Wigglesworthia glossinidia endosymbiont of Glossina morsitans morsitans (Yale colony): one gene and its partner. The protein of the gene in region 1 interacts with the protein of each later gene in a pairwise test. Links are inferred from orthologs where the notes say so. Each region holds a gene or a part of one and is shown on either strand. Other genes may lie near its edges. The genes, in order: rlmN and ftsZ.

What was found.
Region 2: the proteins of rlmN (region 1) and ftsZ interact in binary tests that used the Escherichia coli proteins (3 or more experiments, as listed by UniProt). The link is inferred for Wigglesworthia glossinidia endosymbiont of Glossina morsitans morsitans (Yale colony) from one-to-one orthologs.

The regions. Positions count from the first base shown.
Region 1 is NC_016893.1:187,674-192,550, reverse strand. What follows is about bases 1-2,807. They hold rlmN (23S rRNA (adenine(2503)-C(2))-methyltransferase RlmN), read left to right. Parts: upstream 1-761; coding sequence 762-1,853; downstream 1,854-2,807. Other genes in these bases: ispG (flavodoxin-dependent (E)-4-hydroxy-3-methylbut-2-enyl-diphosphate synthase), read left to right, coding at 2,507-2,807; WIGMOR_RS00890 (helix-turn-helix domain-containing protein), read left to right, coding at 1,942-2,439; ndk (nucleoside-diphosphate kinase), read left to right, coding at 250-678; rplQ (50S ribosomal protein L17), read left to right, coding at 1-93. Outside these bases: more of ispG, read left to right, coding at 2,808-3,589; hisS (histidine--tRNA ligase), read left to right, coding at 3,623-4,877.
Region 2 is NC_016893.1:603,569-609,565, reverse strand. What follows is about bases 2,517-5,305. They hold ftsZ (cell division protein FtsZ), read right to left. Parts: upstream 4,599-5,305; coding sequence 3,435-4,598; downstream 2,517-3,434. Other genes in these bases: ftsA (cell division protein FtsA), read right to left, coding at 4,656-5,305; lpxC (UDP-3-O-acyl-N-acetylglucosamine deacetylase), read right to left, coding at 2,517-3,367. Outside these bases: preprotein translocase subunit SecA, read right to left, coding at 1-1,980; more of lpxC, read right to left, coding at 2,492-2,516; more of ftsA, read right to left, coding at 5,306-5,912; WIGMOR_RS02920 (cell division protein FtsQ/DivIB), read right to left, coding at 5,939-5,997. UniProt on the Escherichia coli protein: Essential cell division protein that forms a contractile ring structure (Z ring) at the future cell division site. The regulation of the ring assembly controls the timing and the location of cell division.

The DNA of each region.
Region 1 (4,877 bases):
GGATATCTAAGAATATTAAAAAATGGATACAGAAAGGGAGATAGTGCATATATGGCATATATAGCTTTAAACGATTATAAAAAAAATACATAATTTTATAAAATTTTATTGAAAATAAAATAAATATATTTTTAATATTTTAAATAAGTTCATTCAAGAAAGTTTTAGAAAATATTTTATAAAGTAAATTACATAAATATATTTTAAAATTAAATTAGTAAATTTAATTAATTACTTTAGGAATTTTTTATGCAAATTGAACAAACTTTATCAATAATTAAACCAAATGTTATAATTAAAAATTCTATTGGTTCTATCATAAGCCGTTTAGAAAAAGCAGGGCTATTTATTGTTGCGTCTAAAATGATTAAATTAAATTGGGAAAAAGCAGTATCTTTTTATATAGAGCATAAAAATAAATCATTTTTCGAAGATTTAATACACTTTATTAGTTCGAGTCCTATTATAGTACAAGTACTAGAAGGATATAATGCAGTTCAAAGAAATAGAGAAATTATGGGAAATACAAATCCAAAACTCGCTTTATCTGGAACATTAAGATCAGATTATTCTGACAGTATTGTTGAAAATAGTATACATGGTTCTGATTCTATAATATCAGCTAAAAAAGAAATAAATTTTTTTTTCAAAACAAAAGAAATTTTTTCTCGTATATAAAGCATCAAGAAATTTTAATATGATAATAAATACAATCAAACAATTTTTAAAAGTAGATTTTTTATTAAACAAGTTAATTAAAAATGAACAAAAAAATAAATTTATTTGGAATGACGAAATTACAATTACAGGAATTTTTTTTAAATTTAGGAGAAAAAAAGTTTCGTGCTAATCAATTTATGCAAGCAGTGTATCAAAATTATTGTGATAACATAAATAATATTTTCAATTTTAATAAAAATTTACGTAATAAACTATTAATACAATCAGAAATTAAAATACCAAAAATAATATCTGAATATATTTCACAGGATGGTACAATCAAATGGATATTGCAGATATCTAATCAAAATATTGAAATTGTATATATTCCAGAAAAAAATCGAGCTACTTTATGCATATCTTGCCAAATAGGATGCGCTTTAAATTGCACTTTTTGCGCAACAGCAATGCAAGGATTTAATAGAAATTTAGATTCTTCTGAAATGATTGGACAAATTTGGAATGCAATGAAAATTGTCCATACAAAAAATTATACATTAAAAAAAATTACAAATATTGTTTTTATGGGCATGGGAGAACCTTTGTTAAATTTAAAACAATTAATTTCTACAATAAATATAATTTTAGATAATCACGGTTTTAATTTATCTAAAAGACGTATTACGATATCTACCGCAGGTATATCTCATATTATTCAAAATCTTGGAAAAGTATTAGACGTAAAATTAGCAATTTCTTTACATGCTCCAAATGATATTTTAAGAAATCAAATAATGCCTATTAATCGCAAGTATAATATTTGTTCGTTACTATCAGCTGCAAAAAAATATATCTCTGTATCTAAAGCTAATCAAGGAAAAATTTCTATAGAATATGTTATGCTAAATAAAGTTAATGACTCTGATAATCATGCATATCAATTAAAAAATTGCCTAAAAAATTTTCCATGTAAGGTAAACTTAATCCCATGGAATTGTATTCCTAAATCTCAATATAAACCTAGTAATAAAAATCAAATAAAGAAATTTTCACAAATTTTAAAAAAAAACGGAATAATTACTACTATTAGAAAACAAAGAGGCGATTCAATTAATGCGGCTTGCGGACAACTATCAGGAATTGTAGCTAATCGTATGTATAAAAGAACAAACATGTTGCATAAAATGCCTTAAAGATTACAATATAAAGTTGCAATTATAATACTCACTTTCAAAATTAAATTTTGAACATAATTGAAAATAAAAAAATTCTATTAAAAAAATGAATATTGGAGAAAAAAAAAATCAAATAACTTCTAATACTATCGGAAAATCTTTAAAAAAAGCACGTGAAAATTTGGGATTAAGTCAAAAAGAAATTGCTAAAATTTTACGTTTAAAAGTATCAATAATAGATAACATAGAAAACGATGCAGAACATCCTCACGTATCACAAACGTTTCTATACGGATATATTCGAGCATATGCAAATTTAGTAAAATTACCTAAAACAGAACTTTCATTAATAAATAATAAAATGCAAAGTTCCTTTCCTAGAATAAAAGCTACTAGTCAAATTAAATCATTAAAGCAATATAAAAAAAAAGATATATGGCTCGTTAAAATTACATGGCTTGCTATTTTTATTATCGTTATACTTATAGGCACCTGGTGGTGGCAAAGTTATCGTATTAATTATCAAGATATTTTAAATATTAAAACTTTACAAGTTGAAAAAAAAATAAAAAGAGATTTTAAAAAAGTTAATGATAAAAATTAAATATTACACAATTAATTAATTATAATATATTTATTTTATTAGCATATTATATAATAATGGAACTAATATGAATCAAACCATATCTATTAAACGTAGAAAATCAAAAAAAATTTATATTAAAAATATTCCAATAGGAGGAGATGCTCCAATTTCTGTACAATCTATGACAAATACTTGTACAACAAATGTAAAAGCTACTATCAAGCAAATTAATAAATTACAACAAGCTGGAGCAGAAATAATTCGTGTGTCTGTGCCTACATTAGAAGCAGCAGAAGCATTTAAAAAAATCAAACAAAAAGTTACAGCTCCAATAGTAGCAGACATACATTTTGATTATCGAATTGCATTAAAATCAGCTGAATATGGTGCGGATTGCTTACGCATTAATCCAGGCAACATTGGAAATTTAAAACGTATTCAATCTGTAATCCATATTGCTAAAGAAAAAAAAATACCTATTCGTATTGGTGTAAATTCAGGTTCACTAGAAAAAGATATTCAAGAAAAATATGGAATAAAAAATCCGCATGCTTTGTTTGAGTCTGCAATGCGTCATGTAAACATTTTAGAAAAATTAGATTTCAATAATTTTAAAGTCAGCGTAAAATCCTCAGATGTATTAACTTGTATTTCGGCATATCAATTGTTAGCATCTGCTATCGAACAACCATTGCATTTAGGTATAACAGAATCTGGCAGTCTAACAAATGGCACAGTCAAATCGGCAATAGGAATTGGTTTGTTATTATTTAGCGGTATAGGAGATACTTTACGTGTTTCTTTAGCTGCAGATCCTGTTAATGAGATTAAAGTAGGATTTCATATTTTACAAGCTTTAAACATCAGAAAACGAGGTATTAATTTTATAGCATGCCCCACTTGTTCACGTCAAGAATTTGACGTTATTAAAGTAATTAATACTTTGGAAAGTAGATTAGAAGACATTACAACTCCTATGGATGTATCTATTATTGGTTGTATGGTTAATGGAATCGGAGAAGCTGAAAAATCAGACATTGGAATTTCAGGATATCGTAATAAAAGCATTCTATATGAAAATGGAGTGAGAAAAAAAACAAAAATTAAAAATTCAAAAATAATTGATACAATAGAAAAATATGTTAGAAAAAAATCTAAAAATTTGTAAAAAATTTTTTAATTTTGATTTCGAGAAAAATAGATGCATATAAAAAAAAATACAGCACATATCGTACGAGGTATGAAAGATATTCTTCCAGAGCAAACAAATCTGTGGAGATTTATCGAAAAAAAAATTATAAAAATAATTTCTAATTATAATTATCAAGAAATACGATTTCCTATTTTGGAACATTCTCAAGTTTTTTCTCGAGCAATTGGCAATAATAATATAGTTGTCAAAAAAGAGATGTATACTTTTTTAGATCGTAATTCTTGTAGATTAGCTTTACGTCCAGAAGGAACTGCAGGATGTGTGCGTTCTGCAATTTATAATAATTTATTTCACAATAATAGTATACATAAATTATGGTATATAGGTCCTATGTTTCGCTATGAAAGACCTCAAAAGGGAAGATATAGACAATTTTCCCAAATAGGTTTAGAAATATTTGGATCTGATCATATCAGTGCAGAATTTGAATTAATTTTACTTACTTCAAGAATATGGAAAAACCTTAACATAGATCAAGATTTAATATTAGAAATAAATTCTATCGGTAATTTTCAAGAAAGAGAAAATTATTTAAAAGATCTAAAAAAATTTATTTTTATTTACAGTGAAAAAAACAAAATAAAAGTTCAGTTTGATTTCAATAGTAATCCTTCAAAAATAATTAATGCAATTAATCTTACAGAAGAAGAATCGTTAAAAATTCCTAAAATTTTTAATTACATCGGAGAAAATTCAAAAAATCAATTTTTAAATTTATGTAAATTATTAAAAAAATCAAATATACCATACAAAATTAATTCGAATTTATTTAGAGGATTAGACTACTATAATGATATTATATTTGAATGGATGCCAAAAATATTAAACTATTCAAATATTGCTATTTGCAGTGGAGGCAGATACGATAATTTAGTCAGACAACTTGGTGGCATGCATACACCAGCATTAGGCTGTGCTATCGGATTAGATCGTCTCATATTATTAGTTGAATTTAAACAAAAAAAAATAAAAAAAGATTTAGAATATATAGATATATATGTAATTACTATTACACACGATATAATAATAGAAATGCTATTATTTGTAGAGCATTTACGCAGCTCTTTGTCGTATACATTAAAAATTATGACAGATATTAGTCAAAAAAATTGCAAAAAAAAATTAAAAACTGCAAATAAATTAAATGCAAAAATTGCATTAATTTTAGGAAAAAAAGAAATAAAAGCAAATAATATTACTATTAAATATTTAAATAGCGGTATTCAAGAAACTGTGCATCAAA
Region 2 (5,997 bases), 410 kb from region 1 along the record:
GATAGCTTTTCTCTGCTCATTAGCAACATCATCATAATCTAATAATTGTTTTCTCATATCAAAATTACGATTTTCTACTTTGCTTTGTGCATTAGAAATAGCTTTTGTAATCCATTTATGCTCAATTGCTTCACCGGAACGCATACCTAATTTTTGCATAGTCTGTATAATACGATTTGAAGAAAAAATTCTCATTAAATTATCTTCCATAGATACATAAAATCTCGACGAACCAGGATCTCCTTGACGACCCGATCTACCTCTTAATTGATTGTCAATACGACGTGACTCGTGACGTTCGGTACCAATAATATGTAAACCGCCTAATTTGATGACTGTTTGATTTCTAACTTTCCAGGCTTCTTTAATTTCTTTAACTTTTGTTCTATTTAAATTTTTTTTATATTTTATAAGTTCAGATTTCCAATTTCCTCCAAGGATAATATCCGTGCCTCTTCCTGCCATATTTGTAGCTATCGTAATAGCTTGAGGATATCCTGCTTGAGAAATAATTTCTGCTTCCAATTCATGGAATTTTGCATTAAGCACTTTATGTTTAATTCCTATTGATCTTAATATTTTTGAAATTTTTTCAGATTTTTCAATAGAAATTGTGCCAACTAAAACGGGAATTTTTTTTAAATAACAATCTTGTATATTTTTTACAATTGCAGATAATTTTTCTTTTTCTGTCATATATACTAAATCGGACAAATCTTGACGAATAATAGGTCGATTTGTAGGAATGACAATAGTATCTAATTTATAAATTGCTTTAAATTCTTCAGCTTCAGTATATGCAGTACCTGTCATTCCAGATAATTTTTCATATAATCTAAAATAATTTTGAAATGTAATTGATGCTAAAGTTTGATTTTCATTATGCACTGGTACATTTTCCTTAGCTTCTATTGCTTGATGTAATCCATCAGACCATCTACGACCAGGCATTGTACGTCCAGTATGTTCATCAACAATAATAACTGTATTATTTTTTATGATATAATCTACATTTTTAAAAAATAATGTATGCGCTCTTAATGCAGAAAGCACATGATGCATAAGTGTAATATTACTAGAAGAATATAAAGAATCTTCTTTATTAATTAATTTATGTTTAATTAATAATTTTTCGATTAATATCAAGCCTCTTTCTGTTAAATTAACTTGACGAGATTTCTCGTCTATTGAAAAATGCCCTTGACCTTGAAAGGTATCAGAATCTTCTTGATCCTGCTTAATTAAATTGGGAATTAATTGATTAATCTTTAAGTAAATTTCTGAACTATTGTTAGTAGGGCCTGAAATAATTAATGGAGTACGAGATTCATCAATAAGAATCGAATCAACTTCGTCGATTAATGCAAAATATAGTTTACGTTGTACTTTTTCATTTATATCAAAAATCATGTTATCTCTTAAATAATCGAACCCATATTCATTATTTGTACCATAAGTAATATCTGATAAGTAGGCATGACGCTTTTCTGAAATAGTTAAACCAGATAGATTTACACCAACAGTTAATCCTAAAAATTCAAATAAAGGTTGATTATTACTTGCATCTCTTTTTGCTAAATAATCATTTACAGTAACTATATGTACACCATGCCCTAATAAAGCATTTAAATAAGCTGGTAAAACTGAAGTAATAGTTTTACCTTCTCCGGTACTCATTTCAGCAATACAACAGCGATTTAATACTATCCCGCCCATTAATTGAACGTCAAAATGTCGCATATTAAATAATCTTTTGCTGACTTCTCTCACAGTTGCAAATGCTTCTGGTAATAGAACATCTAAACTACAACCATCTGAAATACGATTTTTAAATTCTATAGTCTTATTAGATAGTTGTTGATCAGTAAGAATTTCCATGTGAGGTTCGAATCGATTGATTATTAAAACGAGCTTTTGAATTTCTTTTAAAGCTCGATCATTAGTATTTCCAAGAATTTTATTAAAAAATTTTCTGAACATATCTCTGCATAGAATTTTATGAAAATTTATTTTATTTAAAAATTACTATTGTTAAATGATAATGTATATTTGAATATAATATTTAAATAAATTTATCTGATTTTTTTTACGATTAAATTAATATTTAAAATATTTTGAATGATTATGTAATAATTTTTATTTGTTACTGAAATAATAATTTTAATTTTGACTAAAAAATTTAATTTATTAATTAAAAATTATTTTATATTAAAAATATTTTAAAAAAAATATATTTTATACTAATTAAAATTTTTTAAAATATTAACAATTACTCTTATTTAAGATAATTAATAAATAAAAAAATTAAAATATATTAAATAATACATACTACTTAATAAAATACGATATATTTTATATTTTAATATTTTAAAAATTTTATTTGAAATAAATATTTTATGTGTAAAAAAAATATTTAAAATATTTTATATTTATTTTTAATAATTATAAATTACATTTACTTAAAAAGTAACTGAATTTTATTTTTAATAATTTATGAATTTTTTTTCAATTTTTTTAATCCCCAGGTGTTTTTATTTTTTAAAATTTTTTTAAGTAATAAATAATTCATTGTATGACCTGGTTTAAAAGCTCTAAAAGCTCCTAAAATATTATAACCTGGTATAAAAAAATCTCCTATTATATCAAGTATTTTATGACGTACAAATTCATTATCAAATCGTAGTCCATGATGATTTAAAATATTTTTTTCGCCTATAACAATCGCACAATTATAACTGCATCCTAAAGCTAATTTTTGAGATCTTAGAATGTCTATATCTTTTAAAAATCCAAAAGTTCTAGCGCGACTAATTTTCTCAATAAAAGATTTAATAGAAAAAGTAAAAAAGTAATTTTGTAATGTTGCAGATATTACTGGATGATTAAAATCAATAGTGACATCTAAAGTAAATTGATTATGTGGAACAACCTCGATCCATTTATCTTCTTTTTCAACACGTACTAATTTTTTTATATATATAAATTTTTTTTCATATGCTAATTTTTTAACTCCAGCACGTAATATTAAATTTACAAAAGGCCATGCACTGCCATCCATAATAGGAATTTCGGAACCTGTTAATTCAATAACAATGTTGTCAATCCATAATCCTGATAAAGCAGCACTTAAATGTTCGATAGTAGAGATTTTTATTCCATTTTTATCTTCTAAAGACGTACAAAATTTGGTATTTTTAATCATATCAATATGAGAAACTAATTCTACCGGAGGTACTAAATCAATACGTCGATAGATAATTCCAGTATTTTCTGGAGCAGGAAGAAGTGTTAACGTAATCATTTTTCCTGAATGAAGCCCTATCCCTGTACACTGTATAGACTTTTTTAAAGTATTTTGTTTAATCATATATTGCTTTACTTATACTAACATAGTAATAGAGAGCAGTTTTGCTTGTTTCGTTCTTTAATAAAAATTAATCTGCTTGTTTACGTAAAAAAGCCGGAATATCTAAGTAATCAGATTGAAGATTATCTTCTATTATTTTTTTGTTATTTAACAACTTTTTATGTATAAGAGTTTTGTTATCTAGAGATGATCCTTGTGCAGGGTAATTGTAGGTAAAATGATCGATATTTTTTTTATTAACGTCTACGTTTTTAACTAACTTTATTTCAGGTCTTTTATCCATCCCAATTCCAGTTGCTACAACAGTAACACGTAATTCTTCATTCATATTAGGATCTAACGATGTTCCAATTACTACTGTAGCATTATCTGAAGCAAAAGAACGTACTGTATTTCCAACAGATTCAAATTCATCTAAACGTAAATCAAATCCTGCAGTAATATTTACTAGGACTCCACGTGCTCCAGAAAGATCGATATCTTCTAACAAAGGACTAGAAATTGCCATTTCAGATGATTCTTCTGATCTATTTTCGCCTTTAGAAGTACCTGAACCCATCATAGCATACCCCATTTCTGACATAACTGTTTTTACATCGGCAAAATCTACATTAATTAATCCCGGACGTGTAATTAATTCTGCAATTCCTTGAACTGCATTTTTTAATACATCATTTGCTGCACTAAATGCATCTAACAATGAAATTCCGCGACCTAATACTTTCAATAATTTATCATTTGGAATAATTATTAAAGAATCTACACTTTTCGAAAGTAAATCAATACCTTGTTCTGCGAACAACATACGTTTTTTACCTTCGAAGTGAAATGGTTTTGTAACTACTGCTACGGTTAAAATTCCGAGATCTTTAGCAATTTCCGCAATTACTGGAGCGGCACCTGTACCGGTACCTCCACCCATACCCGAAGCAATAAATACCATGTCGGCGCCTTCTAACATGGCACGAAGCGCATCTTTATCTTCTTCTGCAGAATTTCTCCCTATTTCTGGATTTGCACCAGCTCCTAAACCTTTTGTAATACTATTGCCAATTTGAATTGTTTGATTGACTTCAGTTTTTTTTAATGCTTGAGCGTCAGTATTAACTGCAAAAAAATCGACGCCTTCGATACATTCGCGTACCATATGTTCAACTGCATTTCCTCCACCACCTCCAATTCCAACTACTTTAATGACTGCATCACTAGTTAATTCCATTGGTTCAAACATAATATATCTCCAAAACTAATCGCATCAAAAAAATTGATTTGACTTAATTTTCAAGTTTTAAAATTCTTTTTTAATCCAATTATTAAATTTTTTTATCCAATTTGCAAAAAAAGTATATTTTTCTGTTGTTTCAATATCTTTATTAAAAACGTATTCTTTACCATAATGTAATAAACCTACTACTGTTGAATGATATGGATGATTTACAGATTCAGTTAATCCTGAGATATTCTGAGGTCTTCCAATACGTACTTGCATACGAAATACTTGTTGTGCGCAATCGGATAATCCGTCGATTTGGGATGCACCTCCCGTTAACACTATACCTGCAGATAAATGGTGTTTAATTTTTTCAGAACGTAATTGTTTTTGCAAATTTAAAATTTCATCGCTAACTAAATGTAATAACTCTGTATATCTTGGTTCGATAACTTCTGCCAGAGTTTTTCTTTGTAAACTTCTTGTAGGTCTACCTCCTAAACTAGCAATTTCTACGGTTTCTTCTTTATTGACTAATGATTTTAAAGCACATCCGTAATGAATTTTAATTGATTCAGCTTCTAAAGGGGGTGTGCCAAAAGCATATGAAATATCTTTAGTAACTATGTTTCCGGCATATGGAATTACTTTTGTATAGCGTAACGCTCCGGCAGTGTAAATTGCAATATCCATGGTGCCTCCGCCCATATCTACTATGCATACCCCAAGTTCTTTTTCATCTTCGGTTAACACCGAACAACTAGATGCCAATCCAGAAAAAATTAATTGATCTATTTTTACTCCACATCTACGTGCAGCTTTAATCATATTTTTTGCCATATCGTTATGACACGTAATTAAATGAACACTAGCTTGCATTCGTACGCCTGCTAATCCAATTGGATTTTTGATACCTTCTTGATAATCGATAGTATAATCTTGTGGAATTACATGAAGAATACGATGTTCATTTTTTATTCGTACGGATTTTGCAGTATGTACAACATTTTCTATATCTTCTTGTGTCACTTCTTCTTCAGTAATCGGCACCATGCCAATTTCGTTTTGACATGAAATGTGTTTTCCTGAAAGAGCAAGATAAGCAGATTCGATATGACATTTCGCTGTCATTTCAGCTTGGTGAACTGCTTGTTGTACACATTGTACTACTGCTTCTAAATCATTTACTCCACCTTTATCAATTCCTTTAGAAGGAGAATTTCCTGATCCAATAATTTTTATAATTCCATCAGGTAAAATATCTCCTACAAGAAGAGCGACTTTAGACGTTCCAATTTCTAGTCCTACTAGTTTTTTATTCGTCTCTTTCGTCATAAAGTTTGCCTGTACTATTAAATTGATTATTTATATCCAACTGATAATCCTGAATTATATCTAAGATCTATATACTTCATTTTTT